DNA from 3 places in the Vogesella sp. AC12 genome. Region 3 is predicted to be linked to each of the others. Evidence: predicted binding sites of a transcription regulator. Region 3 holds the regulator's gene; each other region holds the start of a gene.
The links. Region 3 encodes sigma-54, which starts transcription at its own class of promoters, with help from an activator protein. Its sites were predicted from a motif close to CTGGCACGCTTCATGCTT; they were not measured.
Positions count from the first base shown of each region.

Region 1: a site for sigma-54 is predicted at 2,469-2,486, ahead of NOM55_RS12085 (NarK/NasA family nitrate transporter). Genes of this name have one in related genera too.
Region 2: a site for sigma-54 is predicted at 2,307-2,324, ahead of flgB (flagellar basal body rod protein FlgB). Genes of this name have one in related genera too.

Region 1 is NZ_JANFNU010000007.1:85,921-91,438, forward strand. Features, by position in the region: gene NOM55_RS12070 (CmpA/NrtA family ABC transporter substrate-binding protein) at 1-591, shown strand, start outside; gene ntrB (nitrate ABC transporter permease) at 603-1,499, shown strand; gene NOM55_RS12080 (ABC transporter ATP-binding protein) at 1,501-2,292, shown strand; gene NOM55_RS12085 (NarK/NasA family nitrate transporter) at 2,672-3,883, shown strand; gene NOM55_RS12090 (bifunctional protein-serine/threonine kinase/phosphatase) at 3,994-5,518, shown strand, end outside.
Region 2 is NZ_JANFNU010000004.1:276,489-282,006, forward strand. Features, by position in the region: gene NOM55_RS09420 (ATP-binding cassette domain-containing protein) at 1-526, opposite strand, end outside; gene tsaD (tRNA (adenosine(37)-N6)-threonylcarbamoyltransferase complex transferase subunit TsaD) at 573-1,598, opposite strand; gene NOM55_RS09430 (OsmC family protein) at 1,704-2,123, shown strand; gene flgB (flagellar basal body rod protein FlgB) at 2,355-2,765, shown strand; gene flgC (flagellar basal body rod protein FlgC) at 2,768-3,178, shown strand; gene NOM55_RS09445 (flagellar hook assembly protein FlgD) at 3,195-3,866, shown strand; gene flgE (flagellar hook protein FlgE) at 3,899-5,209, shown strand; gene NOM55_RS09455 (flagellar basal body rod protein FlgF) at 5,246-5,518, shown strand, end outside.
Region 3 is NZ_JANFNU010000006.1:126,422-131,939, reverse strand. Features, by position in the region: gene rapZ (RNase adapter RapZ) at 1-433, opposite strand, end outside; gene hprK (HPr(Ser) kinase/phosphatase) at 414-1,370, opposite strand; gene ptsN (PTS IIA-like nitrogen regulatory protein PtsN) at 1,363-1,827, opposite strand; gene hpf (ribosome hibernation-promoting factor, HPF/YfiA family) at 1,990-2,310, opposite strand; gene NOM55_RS11345 (RNA polymerase factor sigma-54) at 2,373-3,818, opposite strand; gene lptB (LPS export ABC transporter ATP-binding protein) at 3,822-4,550, opposite strand; gene lptA (lipopolysaccharide transport periplasmic protein LptA) at 4,547-5,056, opposite strand; gene lptC (LPS export ABC transporter periplasmic protein LptC) at 5,046-5,518, opposite strand, start outside.

The DNA of each region.
Region 1 (5,518 bases), on a different contig from region 3:
TGGAACGCGCGCGCCATCGCCGACGGCATCGGCTTCTCGGTGGCCACCACGCAGCAGATCTGGCCGGATCACCCGGAAAAGGTGCTCGGCACCACCGGCGAGTGGGTGAAGAAGTACCCCAACACCGCGCGCGCGCTGGTGGCGGCGTTGCTGGACGCCTCGCGCTACATCGACGAGGTGAAGAACCGCGCCAGCGTCGCCAAACTGATTGCCGAGAAGGCCTACGTCAATGCGCCGGAGGCGGTGATCGCCGGCCGCTTTGCCGGCGCCTACGAGGACGGCCTCGGCAAGAAGTGGCAGGACCCGAAACTGATGAAGTTCTTCGACGGCGGCAAGGTCAACTTCCCGTATCTGTCCGACGGCATGTGGTTCCTGACCCAGCACAAGCGCTGGGGCTTGCTGAAGACCGATCCCGACTACCTGGCGGTGGCGAAACAGATCAACCAGATCGCCATCTACAAGGACGCGGCGGCGATGGCCAGGGTGGCTCTGCCGGCCAGCGACATGCGTGCCAGCAAGCTGATTGACGGCGTGGTGTGGGATGGCAAGAACCCGGCCGCCTACGCCGCCGGCTTCAAGATCAAGGCCTGAGGAGCGACATCATGAGTGCTGCAGAAACTTTCTCGCCAACGTTGGCCGCAAGCCAGCCCGCCACCGTGCGCAGCGCCCGCCCGCGCAAGCGCAAGACCCTGCTCGCCGCGGCGCCGCCATCGCTGCAACCGCTGGTGCGCTTCATCCGCTGGCTGGTGCCGCCGCTGCTGGGGCTGATCGCCTTCGTGCTGCTGTGGTCGCTGGTGTCGCAGCTCAGCCGCGGCAGCCTGCCGGGGCCGGTCAGCACCTGGGCGTCGGCCACCGAGCTGTTCGCCGATCCCTTCTACCAGAACGGCCCCAACGACCAGGGCATAGGCTGGAACATCCTGATGTCGCTGGGCCGCGTCGGCGTCGGCTTCGGCCTTGCCGCCGTGGTCGGCATTCCGCTGGGCTTCATGATCGGCCGCTTCGGTTTCCTGGCGCGGATGACGGCGCCGGTGATCAGCCTGCTGCGCCCGGTGTCGCCGCTGGCGTGGCTGCCGATCGGCCTCTTGGTGTTCAAGGCCGCCAGCCCGGCGTCGATCTGGGTGATCTTCATCTCCAGCATCTGGCCGATGATCCTCAATACCGCCGCCGGCGTGCGCGCGGTGCCGCAGGATTACCTCAACGTGGCGCGCGTGCTGCGGCTGTCGGAGTGGAAGGTGTTCAGCGTCATCCTGCTGCCGGCGGTGCTGCCGCACATGCTCACCGGCGTGCGCCTCGCGATCGGTACCGCGTGGCTGGTGATCGTGGCGGCGGAGATGCTCACCGGCGGTGTGGGGCTGGGCTTCTGGGTGTGGGACGAATGGAACAACCTGAATGTGGAGCACATCCTGATCGCCATCTTCGTGGTCGGTCTGGTGGGGCTGGCGCTGGAACAGGCACTGGTATGGCTGGCGAAGAAGGCCAGCTTCGGACAGGGAGAGTGACATGGAACGCTTCGTCGAGCTGGAAAACGTGCAAAAGCACTTCGATACCAAGAAAGGCCGCTTCGTCGCGCTGCAGGACATCAATCTCACCATCCGCCAGGGCGAGGTGGTGTCGCTGATCGGCCACTCCGGCTGCGGCAAGTCCACGGTGCTCAACATCATCGCCGGGTTGCTGGAGCCGTCCGACGGCATCGCGCTGTGCAACGGCCGCGAGATCGACGGCCCCGGCCCCGAGCGCGCGGTGGTGTTCCAGAACCACAGCCTGCTGCCGTGGCTGTCCTGCTACGGCAACATCCTGCTGGCGGTGGAGCGGGTGTTCGGCGCCAAGGAGGGCAAGGCGCAGCTGGCGGCGCGCACCGACGCCGCACTGGCGCTGGTGGGGCTGAGCCACGCCCGCGACAAGCACCCGCACGAGATCTCCGGCGGCATGAAGCAGCGTGTCGGCATCGCCCGCGCACTGGCGATGGAGCCGAAAGTGCTGCTGATGGATGAGCCGTTCGGCGCGCTGGACGCGCTGACCCGCGCCAACCTGCAGGACGAGATGGTGAAGATTGTCGATGCCACCGGCAGCACCGTGGTGATGGTGACTCACGACGTGGACGAGGCGGTGCTGCTGTCCGACCGCATCGTGATGATGACCAACGGCCCGGCGGCCACCGTCGGCGAGATACTGGAAGTGCAGCTGCCACGGCCGCGCAACCGGCTGGCGCTGGCGGGCGACGCCGACTATCACCGCTATCGCGGTGCGGTGCTGGATTTCCTGTACCAGAAACACCGCAAAGAGGCAGCCTGAGCGGCAACGGCAGGCTGCATCCCCTGACGTGGCGACACGTTGTTGACACCGGGCCGCTGGCCCGGTTTTTTCATGGGGCCTGCGATCAGTCGCCTGCTTTTGGTGCTGCTGTGCACCATCGGCAGGCGCAGGCGGCGGCAAAGGTGGCGATTGGGCGGCCAAAATGCGCTATCTGGCTGGCACGGCACTTGCTCAGATAACGCTGCAGATGATTGTCCCGGTTGCCAATGGCGGCGATGCGGGCTTGGACAAAGAGGTCCGTTGCGCGTGGTGCGATACCGCGGGCAACGGGCCTCTTTGCTTTTTTGCGGCACGGACCGCCGCGGCGCCACCGGCGCGCCGCCTGATCGATCACGGACATCTTTCAAGGAACAAGACAATGAGCAAGGACTTCTGGAAGGCAGGCCATACCCCGACACTGCTGGTGTCGTTCCTCTATTTCGACCTCAGCTTCATGGTGTGGTACATCCTCGGGCCGCTGGCGATCCAGATCGCCGAGGCCCTGCAGCTGTCGGCGCAGCAGCGCGGGCTGATGGTGGCGACGCCGATCCTGGCCGGCGCCCTGTTGCGCTTCGGCATGGGCCTGCTGGTGGACCGCTTCTCGCCAAAATTCGCAGGCATCCTCGGCCAGGTGGTGGTGATGCTGGCGCTGGGCTTTGCCTGGCTGCACGGCATCCAGTCGCTGTCGCAGGCGTTGTTGCTGGGGGTGTTCCTCGGCGTCGCCGGCGCCGCCTTCGCGGTGTCGCTGCCGCTGGCGTCGCAGTGGTATCCGCCCGAGCACCAGGGCAAGGCGATGGGCATCGCCGGTGCCGGCAACTCCGGCACCGTGTTTGCCGCGCTGCTGGCGCCAACGTTGGCCGCACTCTATGGTTGGGAAAACGTGTTCGGCCTCGCGGTGCTGCCGCTCTCCGTGGTGTTCGTGCTGTTCTACCTGTTCGCCAAGAATGCGCCGCAGCGCCCCAAGCCCAAGGCGATGGCCGACTACCTGCGCGTGCTGGGCGACAAGGACAGCTGGTGGTTCATGTTCTTCTACTGCGTGACCTTCGGCGGCTTTGCCGGCCTCGCCAGCGCGCTGCCGGGCTACTTCCATGACCAGTACGGGCTCAACGCCGTCACCGCCGGCTACTACACCGCCGCCTGCGTATTCGCCGGCTCGCTGATGCGGCCGCTGGGTGGCGCGCTGGCCGACCGTATCGGCGGCATCCGCACCCTGCTGGTGATGTACACCGCGGCGGCGCTGCTGATCGCGGTGGTCGGCTTCAACCTGCCGCAGGTCAACGTGGCGCTGGCGCTGTTTGTCGGCGCGATGCTGGCACTGGGCAGCGGCAACGGCGCGGTGTTCCAGCTGGTGCCGCAGCGCTTCCGCAAGGAAATCGGGGTGATGACCGGCCTGATCGGCATGGCCGGCGGCATTGGCGGCTTCCTGCTCGCCGCCGGCCTCGGCCTCGTCAAGCAGCACACCGGCAACTACCAGCTCGGGCTGTGGCTGTTCGCCAGCCTCGGCGTGGTGGCGTGGATCGGCCTGCACGGCGTGAAACTGCGCTGGCGCACCACCTGGGGTGCTAGCAACGTGACCGCGGCGCGGGTATAAGCGGCAAGCACTGGCCATCAGCGGGTCGGGATCACGGATCCCGCCCCGTTACGCCGTGCTGGAACAGGGCATCATCTTTAAGCGGGCATTATTTCTAGCAGGGAAGCACCATGAGCTTGCAACTTGCCGTCGGCCACGCCAGCGACGCCGGTCGCCGTGAACGCAACGAGGACGCGCTGGGCTGGAGCGTGCCGCAGGACGGGCTCTTGACCAGCAAGGGCGCGCTGTTCGCGCTGGCCGATGGCGTCTCCGGTTGTGCCGACGGCCGCCTGGCGGCGCAGTCCACCATCCGCGCGGTGTGCGCCGACTACTACGCCACGCCGGAAACGTGGGCGGTGTCGTCGGCGCTGGACCGGCTGCTGGCGGCGCACAACCGCTGGCTGCGCGCGCAGGGCAAGCCGCTGGTGGCGGCATTGTCGGCACTGGTGTTGCGCGGCCACCGCTACACCGTCGCCCACGTCGGCGACTGCCGCGTTTACCTCCTGCGGGAAGGCCGGCTGACGCAGCTGACCGTCGACCACGTGTGGGAGGAGGCGTCGCTGTCGCACGTGCTCAAGCGCGGCATGGGGCTGGACGAGCACGTGATGCCGGATTTCTGCGACGGCGATCTGCACGCCGGCGACGTGTTCGCGCTGCTGTGCGACGGCGTGTGGCAGGCACTGGGCGACAAGCGCATCGACGAGATCCTGCACCTGCATCTGGATGTGCAGCGTGCCGCCAGCGTGCTGTGCGAAGCGGCACTGGCCGCCGGTGCGCAGGACAACCTGTCGGCGCTGGTGCTGCGGGTGGAGGCGCTGCCGCAGGGCGCACTGGCCGACGAGCTGGCGCGCGGCACCAGCCTGCCGCTGCCGCCGAAGCTGCGCGACGGCCAGCCGTTTGAAGGGCTGACAGTGGTGGCCAGCCTGCACGCCTCGCCCGGCGGGCTGGCCTATCGCGTCGCCGACGCCGCCGGCCGGCACTGGGTGCTGAAGACGCTGCCGCCGCTGCTGGCCGGCGATCCGGGCGCGGAGCAGGCGCTGCTGGTGGAGGAGTGGCTGCAGAAACGCATCAGCTCGCCGTATTTTGCCGAGGTCGCCACCGGCGTCGAACGCCAGCACCTGTACTACCTGCAGCGCTGGCACGACGGCGAAACGCTGGCCGCACGGCTGGCGCAGCAGCGTTTCGGCATCAGCGAGGTGGTCGCCATCGGCCTCGCGCTGTGCCGGGCGATGTCGGCGCTGCACCGCCTGGGCATCGTGCACCGCGACATCAAGCCGGACAACGTGCACCTGGGCCGTGACGGCCAGCTGCGGCTGCTGGATCTCGGCGTCGCCTACTGCGCCGGGCTGACGCCGGAGCACGACGGCCCCGGTCCCGGCACCGCCAGCTACATGGCGCCGGAGCGTTTCGCCGGCGGCAAGGCGAGCAGCAGCAGCGACCTGTACGCCGCCGGCGTCACCCTGTACCAGCTGCTGACCGGCCGCTATCCCTACGGCGAGATCGAGGCGTTCCAGACGCCTCATTTCGACGCGCCGCAGCCGGCCTCGCGCCAGCGCCCGGACGTGCCGCTGTGGCTGGACAATCTGCTGCTGAAGGCGGTGGCACGCGAGCCGGGGCAGCGTTTCGAAACCGCCGAGGAAATGCTGCTGGCGCTGG
Region 2 (5,518 bases), on a different contig from region 3:
GTTCATCCAGCAGCAGCAGGTCGGAGCGGCACATCAGCGCCTGCGCCAGGTTCAGACGCATGCGCCAGCCACCGGAGAAGGTGGACACCGCGCGGCTCTGGTGTTCGACGGGGAAGCCGAGGCCGGCCAGCAGCTTGCCGGCGCGGGCGGCGGCGGAATAGCCGTCGATGCGGTCCAGCTCGGCGTGCAGGCTGCCGATGGCGTTACCGTCGGCACTGGCTTCGGCGGCGGCCAACCTTTGCTGCAGGCGGCGCAGCTCGGCGTCGCCGTCGAGCACGAAATCGAGCGCCGATTGCGGCAGTGCCGGGGTTTCCTGCGCCACGTGCGCCATGGTCCAGTGCGGCGGCAGCAGCACTTCGCCGCTTTCGGCGTGCAGTTCGCCTTTCAGCAGCGCGAAGACGCTGGACTTGCCGGCGCCGTTGGCACCGGTCATGCCGACCTTGTTGCCAGGGTTGATGGTGAGGTTGGCCGCAACAAGCAATTCTTTCAGGCCGCGGCGCAGGGACAGGTTTTTTAGCTGGATCATAGCGATTCGGTAGGGCGGCCGCCTGGTGGCGGCCGGCGGGTGAGGGTCAGGCCTTGGGCAGGGTGGACAGATCCCAGCGCGGCTTCACGGTAAAGCTGCCGGCGGTACGCGCGTACTGCAGGCGCATGGCGCCGGCGAAGGCGATCATTGCGCCGTTGTCGGTGCACAGCTTCAGCGGCGGGTAGAACACGCCGAAGCGGCGCTTGGCCGCGGCGGCATCCAGCGCCGCGCGCAGCTGCTTGTTGGCGCCGACACCGCCGGCGACCACGATGCGCTGCAGGCCGTGCTGTTTCAGCGCCTTCACGCACTTGCTGACCAGCACGTCGACGATGGCTTCCTGGAAGGCGCGGCAGATGTCCTTGCGCGCCTGCTCGTCGACGCTGCCGCATTCGGCCTCGACCTGTTTCTTCAGCATCAGCACCGCGGTTTTCAGGCCGGAGAAGCTCATGTCGAGGTTGTCGCTGTGCAGCATCGGGCGCGGCAGGGTGAAGCGCGCCGGGTCGCCTTCTTCCGCCAGTTTCGACAGCAGCGGGCCGCCGGGGTAGGGCAGGCCGAGCAGCTTGGCGGTCTTGTCGAAGGCTTCGCCGGCGGCGTCGTCCACGGTCTCACCGAGGATCTGGTAATCGCCGACGCCGCGCACGGCCATGATCTGGGTGTGGCCGCCGGAGACCAGTAGCGCCAGGAAGGGGAATGCCGGCCGCGGATCGGCCAGCAGTGGCGACAGCAGGTGGCCTTCGAGGTGGTGCACGCTGATCACCGGGATGTTCAGTCCCACCGCCAGCGCATTGGCGAAGCTGGCGCCGACCAGCAGCGCGCCGCCGAGGCCGGGGCCTTCGGTGTAGGCGATGGCGTCGATGTCCTGCAGCGTCTTGCCGGCTTCGGCGAGACAGGCGCGGGTCAGAGGCGTGACGCGGCGGATGTGGTCGCGGCTGGCCAGCTCCGGCACCACGCCGCCGTATTCGGCGTGCATCGCCATCTGCGAGTGCAGCTGGTCGGCAATCAGGCCGTGTTCGGTGTCGTACAGCGCGACGCCGGTTTCGTCGCAAGACGATTCAATTCCCAATACGAGCATGTGAGTGGCTTCAAAACTAAACAATCTTTCCATTTTACCGGTGATTCTTTGTTCGCCCAAATCGGCAGTGATACGCTTGCGGTCTGAATCCAAGGGGAAGGCAAGATGAAAGCAAGACTGAAGTGGGTGGATGGCGTGTGTTTCATGGGCGAAACCGGCAGCGGCCATGCGGTGGTGATGGACGGCGCGCCGGAAGGCGGCGGCCGCAACCTCGGCCCGCGGCCGATGGAACTGCTGCTGCTGGGCACCGCCGGCTGCACCAGCTATGACGTGCTGAACATCCTGAAGAAGTCGCGTCAGGACGTGCGCGACTGTTGGGTAGAGATGGACGCCGAGCGTGCCGACAGCGACCCGAAGGTGTTCACCAGGATCCACTTCCACTTCGTGGTGGTGGGCCGCGAGCTGAAGGCTGACGTGGTGGAGCGCGCCATCAAGCTGTCGGCGGAGAAGTACTGCTCGGCCTCGATCATGCTCGGCAAGACCGCCGACATTACCCACGATTTCGAGATCCGCAGCGACGACTGAACGCGCTGTCTTGCGGCCAACCTTGGCCGCAATCGCCATGCCCAACGCCACCCTTGCCGGTGGCGTTGCCGTTTCCGGCGCGCGGCGGCAAATCTTGCCGCCTTGCCGGCGGCGGATGCGCCATTGGGCAGGCGTTTTCGGCTGCCGCGGCCGAAACTTGAGCGCTGGGCGGCTGTTTTTTGATTGGCACAGTTCATGCTTTAAGGATGCCAACTTAACGGACGACCGATCATGCTCGACAAGATTTCCGACCACCTCAACTTCTTCCAGCAATCGCTTGGCCTGCGTGCCAAGAAGGTGGAAGTGATTGCCAGCAATATCGCCAACGCGGATACGCCAGGCTACAAGGCGGTGGATTTCGATTTCGGCAAGGCACTGCAAGGCCAGCTGCGCGCATCGCAAAGCGGCTTGGCGCTGGCGACCAGCAACGAGCGCCATCTGGCGGCCCAGGGTCACGCCAGCGTCGATGATGGCGGCCTGCAGTATCGCAGCGCGGTACAGCCCAGCCTCGACGGCAACACCGTCGATATGGATGTCGAGCGCGCCGCGTTTACCGACAACGCGATGAAATACCAGTCCACGCTGACCTTCCTCAACCGGAGAATCAGCGGGCTGATGGACGCAATCAAGGGTGGGCAATAACCATGTCGCTGTCTAATGTCTTCAATATTGCCGGCTCGGCGCTGACGGCGCAGTCGATGCGCCTGAACCTGGTGGCCAGCAATATCGCCAACGCGGAGAGCGCCACCAGCTCCACCGGCGAGCCGTTCCGCGGCCGCCACGCGGTGTTCACCGCCACGCCGGTGACCGCCGACATGCCGCAGGTGGCCGGGGTGCGGGTGACCTCGATCGTCGAGGACACCTCGCCGTTCCGCCTCAAGTACGAACCGGGCCATCCGCTGGCCGACGAGCGTGGCTATATCAAGATGCCCAACGTCAACCCGGTGGAAGAAATGGCCGACATGATTTCCGCTTCGCGCTCCTACCAGACCAGCGTCGAAGTAATGAATACCGCAAAGACCCTGCTGCAAAAAACCTTGCAGCTTGGCCAGTAACCGTTAGAGGTCTCGCATGGCAACCGTAAACAGCGCCACCGCCACCGGCATCGACTTCGAGTCGTACAACGTCGCCAGCAACAAGGCGGGCAGTAACGCCGAAGACATCCAGAACCGCTTCCTGAAGCTGCTGACCACGCAGCTGAAAACCCAGGATCCGTCGAACCCGATGGACAACGCGCAGATGACCAGCCAGATGGCGCAGATTAGCACCGTCAGCGGCCTGGAAAGCGTCAACGCCTCGATCAAGGCGCTGTCGGACAACCAGTCCGCCAGCCAGTCGCTGCTGGCGACGCTGATGATCGGCCGCTACGCGCTGATCCCCGGCAACGAAGTCAGCCTCAATGGCGGCGCGGCCAAGGCGGTGGTGGATTTCCCGCAGTCGGCCAGCGACGCGGTGGTCACCATCAAGAACGCCGCCGGCGTGGTGGTCAGCGAGATCAAGCTTGGCGCGCAGACAGCCGGCCAGCTGACGGTCGGCTGGGACGGCAAGAACGCGGCCGGCGTGCAGCAGCCGGACGGCCAGTATTCGATCTCGATCAAGGCGGTGAACGGGACGGTGGCGGTGGATGCCAAGATCCTGAATCCGGTCAAGATCAGCAGTGTGGCGATCGACAAGGGCGTTTCTTCATTGGTGCTGGAAAACGGCAAGCGGATGTCGATGAGCGACGTGACGCAACTTATCTAAGACATTCCGGTTAAGCATTCGGGGGATAGAACATGGGTTTCCAGCAAGGTTTGAGTGGTCTGAGCGCAGCGTCCAAGCAGTTGGACGTGATCGGCAACAATATTGCCAACGGCAGCACCATCGGTTTCAAGGGCTCGCGCGTCGAGTTTGGCGATCTGTACGCCCGTTCTCTGGCCTCGGCCTCGACCCAGGCGGGTACCAATACCCAGGCCGGCGTCGGGGTGCAGGTGCTGGCGGTGTCGCAGCAGTTCCAGCAGGGCAACATCACCACCACCAACAACCCGCTGGACATGGCGATTTCCGGCAACGGCTTTTACCGGTTGACCAGTGAAAACACCGGCAACGGCGGCATCGAGGCGTTCTCCCGCAACGGCGAGTTCAAGCTGGACAAGGAAGGCTACATCGTCAACAACGGCTACTACCTGAACGGCTACCAGATGGTCAACGGCGTGAAAACCGGTGCCGAACAGCCGCTGCAGGTGTCCACCATCAACAGCGGCATCGCCAAGGCGACCGGTGCTCCCGGCGAGCGCGGCATCGACTGGAGCTTTAACCTGAACGGGGGCGGCGCGGTGATCGACCCGGCGGTCAAGCCGTTTGACCCGCTGGACGCGTCCACCTATTCCTATACCAGCGGTGCCAAGTTCTACGACAACTACGGCAACGTGCATACCGTGTCGGTGTACTTTGCCCGCCGTGCCTCGACCACCGACCCGGTGGTGCCGGCCACCGTGCCGCCGTCGACGCTGGACGTGAACAACTGGGACGTGTACCACTCGGTAGACGGCACCTTGGTAGCGGGCGCGCCGACCCAGGTCAAGTTTGACCAGTCCGGTCAGCTGACCGCGTGGTCGGACAACATTATCACCATTGCCGCCGATACCAGTGCTGCCAGCGCCCACCCGGCATTCGATATCGACTTCACCAACAGCACCCAGTACAGCGGCGATTACAGCGTCTCCCGCCAGGTGGCCGGCGGCTATCCGGCCGGCAAGTTCACCGGTATCGGCGCCGACTCCGCTGGCGTGATCTACGCCAACTACACCAACGGTGTGACCGAGCCGATCGGCCAGATCACCTTGTACAACTTCTCCAACATCCAGGGTCTGGTACCTAACGGCAACAACCGCTGGCTGTACAGCAGCGATGCCGGCGCCCGCAGCATGGCCGACCCCAACTCCGGCGGCATGGGTTACATCAAGCCGTCGGCGCTGGAGGAGTCCAACGTCGATACCACCGCCGAACTGGTGAACATGATCATTGCGCAGCGCTACTACCAGGCCAACGCGCAGACCATCAAGACCCAAGACACCATCATGCAGACCCTGCTCAACCTGCGTTAATGCGGGTTGAGATGCTAAGCGCGGAGAGACGGATTCATGGATAAGGTGCTGTATCTGGCAATGAATGGTGCGAAGCACGTCGCCTGGCAACAGGCGACCACTTCCAACAACCTTGCCAACGTCCATACCAACGGCTTCAAGGCCGATCTGGCGTCTTTCCGGGCGCTGCGCGTGGTCGGCGACGGTGCGCCGACGCGTACCTACCAGGTCGACAATACCGTCGGTCACGACATGAGCCAGGGCTCGCTGCAACTGACCGGCAACGAAAGCGATTTCGCGCTGGCGACGCCGGGCTTTTTCGCGGTGCAG
Region 3 (5,518 bases):
GCAACGCGTTGGCGGACAGGTGGCTGGTGTCGATGCGGTGGCCCAGCTCGTGGATGTGCTCCAGCATCTCGCGCTCGAGGCGGATGCATTCCTCCACCGTCAGGCCGTTGCCGGACAACGGGTGGCGGCGCCGCGTTTCCGAGAAACGCTGGACCAGCACTTCGGTGGTGGCTTCCAGATAGATCAGGCGCACGTCGACCCGCATCGCTTTCAGGCTGGCCATCACCTCCGGCAATGCGGCCAACGTTGGTGCGGAACGGGTGTCGACGCTGATGGCGACGTGCTGGTAACCCTGTTCGCTGTACAGCGCCACCACGTCGGTGAGCATGGTGGCCGGCAGGTTGTCGACGCAGTAGTAGCCGTTGTCTTCCAAGAGGCGCAGGGCGACGGACTTGCCGGAGCCGGACAGGCCGCTAATCAGAATCAGCTGCATGTTCCTGGTCCCGTAGCAGGTTGGTGTGGCGATCGATGAATTCGCGGGTACTGTCGATGCCGCGCAGCTGCAGGATGTAGTTGCGCACCGCGGCCTCGACCAGTACCGCCAGGTTGCGACCGGCGGCCACTGGCAGGATCACCTTGCGCACGGTGACGCCGAGGATGTCCTGCGTTTCGGACTGGATGTTGAGGCGGTCCAGCGTCTGCATCGCCTGGTCGTTGGCCTTCATCAGGTGGATGATCAACTTCAGCACCTTCTTCGGGCGTACCGCGGTTTCGCCGAAAATGGTGCGGATATTGAGGATGCCGAGGCCGCGCACCTCGAGGAAGTCGCGCAGCAGCGCCGGGCAGCGGCCTTCCAGCGTTTCCGGTCCGATGCGGTACAGCTCGACTGCGTCATCGGCAACCATGCCGTGGCCGCGCGAGATCAGCTCCAGCGCCAGTTCGCTCTTGCCCATCGCCGAATCGCCCATGATCAGCACGCCGATTTCCAGCACGTCGAGAAACACGCCGTGCATCACGGTGGAGACCGCCAGCGCGCGCGCCAGATAGATGCGCAGCACGTCCATCAGGTACGGGCTTTCCAGCGGCGTACTCATCAGCGGCACATTGTGGCTCTGGCAGTAGTCGCGCAGCAGGTTGGGCACCGGCTGCGCATTGGCGACGATCACCACCGCCATGGTGCGGTGGAACAGCTGGTCGAGGGCGGTCCGTGCCGCAGCCTGCTCCAGCTTGTTCAGGTATTCCACTTCCGCGAGGCCAAGTACCTGCACCCGGTTGGGGTGGATGAAGTTGAGGTGACCGACCAGTGCCTGGGTTGGCCGCTGTTCATCATTCGAAATCAGGTTGTCGGAGCCGGAACGGCCGGCGACCCAGCTCAGGTTGAGCTTGTGCTGATTGTCCTGGTACAGGCGGCGAACACTGATATTAGGCATGGTCTGGGGTGTCGGAAATCAGTTCAAACAGCTTCTGCGCATCGCAGGCGGGATCGTTCATCTGTTCGCGCAGCGCCTTGCTGGAGAAGCGCTGCGCCAGCTCGGACAATACCTGCAGGTGGATGTCGGTGGCCTGCTCCGGCACCAGCAGCACGAACAGCAGCGAGACCGGTTTGCCATCGGGGGCATCGAACGGAATCGGCGCCTTCAGGCGGATGAAGATGCCGGTGGCTTCCTTCAGGCTCTTGATGCGGCCATGCGGTATGGCGACGCCTTGTCCCAGGCCGGTGGAGCCGAGTTTTTCCCGGGCAAACAAGCTGTCGAAGACATCGCTGCGTGCGATGGCGTGACTGTTTTCGACCATCAGGCCGACTTGTTCGAAGAGTCGTTTTTTGCTGGAAACGTCCATGTCAGCAATGACGTTGTCCACGGAGAGTATTTTACTGATCAAGCCCATAATGCCATTTGCCCGAAAAAATCGAGGGCCATTCTACGCCGAGTCCACGGAATACCATAGTGGAAAGCGCAGGATGATCGTCAGGAGAAAAAGCGGTAGCCAAAAAAAGAACGGATAAGCAAGCAGTGCTTGCATTATCCGTTTTTGTTCGGCAAATCCTGATCAGAGCGACGCTTGCTCTTGCGGTACCGGTGCGCGATGCTCGACCTGTTTTTCCTTGAATTTCAGTACCTGACGATCCAGTTTGTCAGTCAGCAGGTCGATGGCCGCGTACATGTCCGCTTCGGTGGCTTCGGCATGGATATCCTTGCCTGCCAGATGAACATTGACTTCGGCTTTCTGTACCAGTTTGTCGACAGACAGTGTCACGTTGACACCGATCACATTATCGACATGGCGGGTAATGCGTTCCAGTTTGCTTTCGATGTAGTCACGAAGCGCCGGGGTAACGTCGAGGTGGAGGCCGGTAATCTTGAGGTTCATACCCTAACTCCTTCTGTTGGTGCCATATCCGGACTGGGCATGGCGATCTTGTTATGAACAACCTAAAAAGTCTTGCGCTGGCTGACCGGTGGTATCTGCATGGCTTCACGATACTTGGCTACGGTACGTCTTGCAACCTGAATACCTTGAGCGATCAGCTTGTCGGCAATGGCGCTGTCAGACAGCGGTTTGTTGTGGTCTTCCGCATCGATGATCTGCCGGATCAGTGCCTTGATCGCGGTGGCGGAACATTCGCCACCACTGTCAGTATCGACCGAACTGCCAAAGAAATATTTGAGTTCGAACAAGCCACGGCTGCACAGCAGGTATTTCTGCGTGGTGACGCGGGAGATGGTTGACTCATGCAGACCCAGTTCTTCCGCGATGTCTCGCAGGATAAGCGGGCGCATGGCCACTTCACCTTGTTCAAAGAACGCTTGCTGTCTGTCAACAATAGATTCTGCCACTTTCAGGATGGTGTCAAACCGTTGTTGAATGTTTTTTACCAGCCAGCGCGCCTCTTGCAGCTGGCCGCCCAGATTATGGCTGCTGCCCTTCTGCTGTAGCATGCCTGCATACATCTGGTTGACGCGCAGCTTCGGCAGCGTGCCCTGGTTGAGGCGCGCCACCCAGCGCTGCTGGCGTTTCACCACCAGGATGTCGGGGGCGACGTAGTGGGTCTCGCCCTGGTCGAAGCCGCTGCTGGGGCGCGGTCGCAGGCTGGCGAGCAGGGCGTGGGCGGTTTTCAGCTGCTGTTCGTCGATGGCGAGCAGCTTCTTGAGCTTGGTGAAGTCGCGGTTGCCCAGGAGCGGCAGGTGCTGCTGCACCATGTCCAGCGCCAGCTGACGCACCGCGGCCGGTGCCGCGTGCTGCTGCAGTTGCAGGCTGAGGAATTCGGTGAGATTGCGGCTGCCGATGCCGGTCGGCTCGAACTGGGTCAGCAGCTTGCGCAGGCACTCCAGCTCGTCGCCTTCCACTTCCAGCTCCAGCGGCAGCTCGGCGGCGATGTCGTCCAGCGAGGTCGGCAGATAGCCGTCGTCATCCAGCTCGTCGATCAGCAGCGACATCAGCGCCTTGTCGCGCTGGCTGAGCTGGGTTTCACCCATCTGCGCGGTCAGGTGCTCGCGCAGCGACGGCCGGCACGGGGTGTTGAGAATGGGGTCGAACTCGTCGTCGTCATCGTTGCGGCTGCTGCCGCTCCCGCTGCTGCCCCAGTCGCCGAGCAGCTCGCCGTCGTCGCGGTTGCTTTCCGCTTCCGGCCGCTCCGGCTCGCTGCCGCTGTCCGACGCCGGCGTGTCACCGCTGGGCGCCAGCACCGGCAACGGGCTGTCGGACTCGTCGGGGCTGTCGCTGCTGTCGGCGCGTTCCAGCAGCGGGTTTTCCAGCAGGTAGCGCTCCAGCTCGGTACTGAGATCCAGCGTCGACATCTGCAGCAGCTTGATCGATTGCTGCAACTGGGGGGTGAGCGTGAGTTGCTGGCTGGTTTTGAGCTGGAGGGTCTGTTTCATGGCTTACAAGTGGAAGTGTTCGCCCAGGTACACCTGGCGGACCTGTTCGTTCAGCACCAGCGCTTCCGGCAGGCCGGAGGCGAGCACGCTGCCTTCGGAGATGATGTAGGCGCGATCGCAGATGCGCAGCGTTTCGCGCACGTTGTGGTCGGTGATCAGCACGCCGATGCCGCGTTCCTTGAGGAAGGCGATGATCTTCTGGATATCGATTACCGCGATCGGGTCGACGCCGGCAAACGGCTCGTCCAGCAGGATGAAGCGCGGGCGGGTGGCCAGCACGCGGGCGATTTCCACGCGGCGGCGCTCGCCACCGGACAGCGCCAGCGCGTTGCTGTCGCGCAGGTGGCTGATATTGAGGTCGTCCAGCAGCAGGGTCAGCTCGTTTTCCAGCTCCTCGTCCTTCAGCCCGGCAATTTCCAGTACCGCGCGGATGTTCTCGTCTACCGTCATTTTGCGGAAGATCGACGCTTCCTGCGGCAGATAGCCGAGACCGAGCCGTGCGCGCTGATGGATCGGCAGGTGGGTGATGGTCTGGCCGTCGAGGCGGATTTCGCCGGCATCGGCGGCGATCAGGCCGACCACCATGTAGAAGCTGGTGGTTTTGCCGGCGCCGTTGGGGCCGAGCAGGCCGACCACCTCGCCACTGGCGATCTCCAGCGACACGTCGCGCACCACGGTACGCTTCTTGAAGGTCTTCTTCAGGTGCTGGATGGAAAGCTGGCTCGGGGTCATGGCGTGCCCTGTGCTTTGGGCTGCAGGATCACCGTCACGCGGCCGCTGTTGCCGCTGGCGGCGGTGCCGCCGCTGGCCTGATAGGTCTCGGTGGCGGTGTTGTAGACGATGACGGCGCCGCTGACCGAATCCTGGCCGCGCTTGACGCGGGCGTTGCCGGTCAGGGTGGCAAGGTTGGCCGCAGTGTTGTAGTTGACGTTGCTGGCGCTGCCTTCGACGTATTCATTGCTACCGTCGACCTTCTGGCGGAAGGTGACCGGGCTGCCCTGCGCCTGCAGCTGCTGGTTGCCCTGCGCGTCGCGGGTCACGGTCACGCGCTGCGCCTTCAAGTTCAGCGTGCCCTGCACCACCACGACATTGCCCTCCCATACCGTCACGCCTTTTTTCTGGTCCAGCGAGCCGCGGTCGGCAGACAGTTCGATCGGTTTTTCGCTGTCGGCCTTTTCAGCCATGACAGGGGCGCTCAGCACGAGGGCGGTCAGCGCGATCAGCACACTATGGCGCATAGGTAATCCTTACGTTGGACAGCAGGTTCAGCTGGCCGCTGTCCTGCTGGTAAATGAAGCCGGTCGATTTCAGTTGCGAGGTGCCGTAGTCGGCCACCAGTGGCGCGCGGTTGCTGGCGCTGCGCGCCACGGTGTCGACATGCAGCACCGAGGTCTGCAGCAGGATGGCCGGGGCGTCGGCGGTGGCCTTGCGCTCCCAGCGCACATTATCACTGAAGTCCGCCGTTTTCTGCTGCTTGTGGTAGCGCCCGGCCGCGGCTGTCACCGTGTAGTCGGGGATGCCCTGCAGGAAGACTTCGATGCGCGGCTTGCTGAGATAGACATTCGGATTGCGCGGCAGTTGCCACATCTGGGCCGCCTGCAGGTATTGCTGCGGCCGGCCCTGGGTGTCGAAGCGCTTTGCCGTCAGCCGGTTGATGGTGTACTCCGGGCGGCTCAGGTCGATCTTGCCCGGCGCATCGC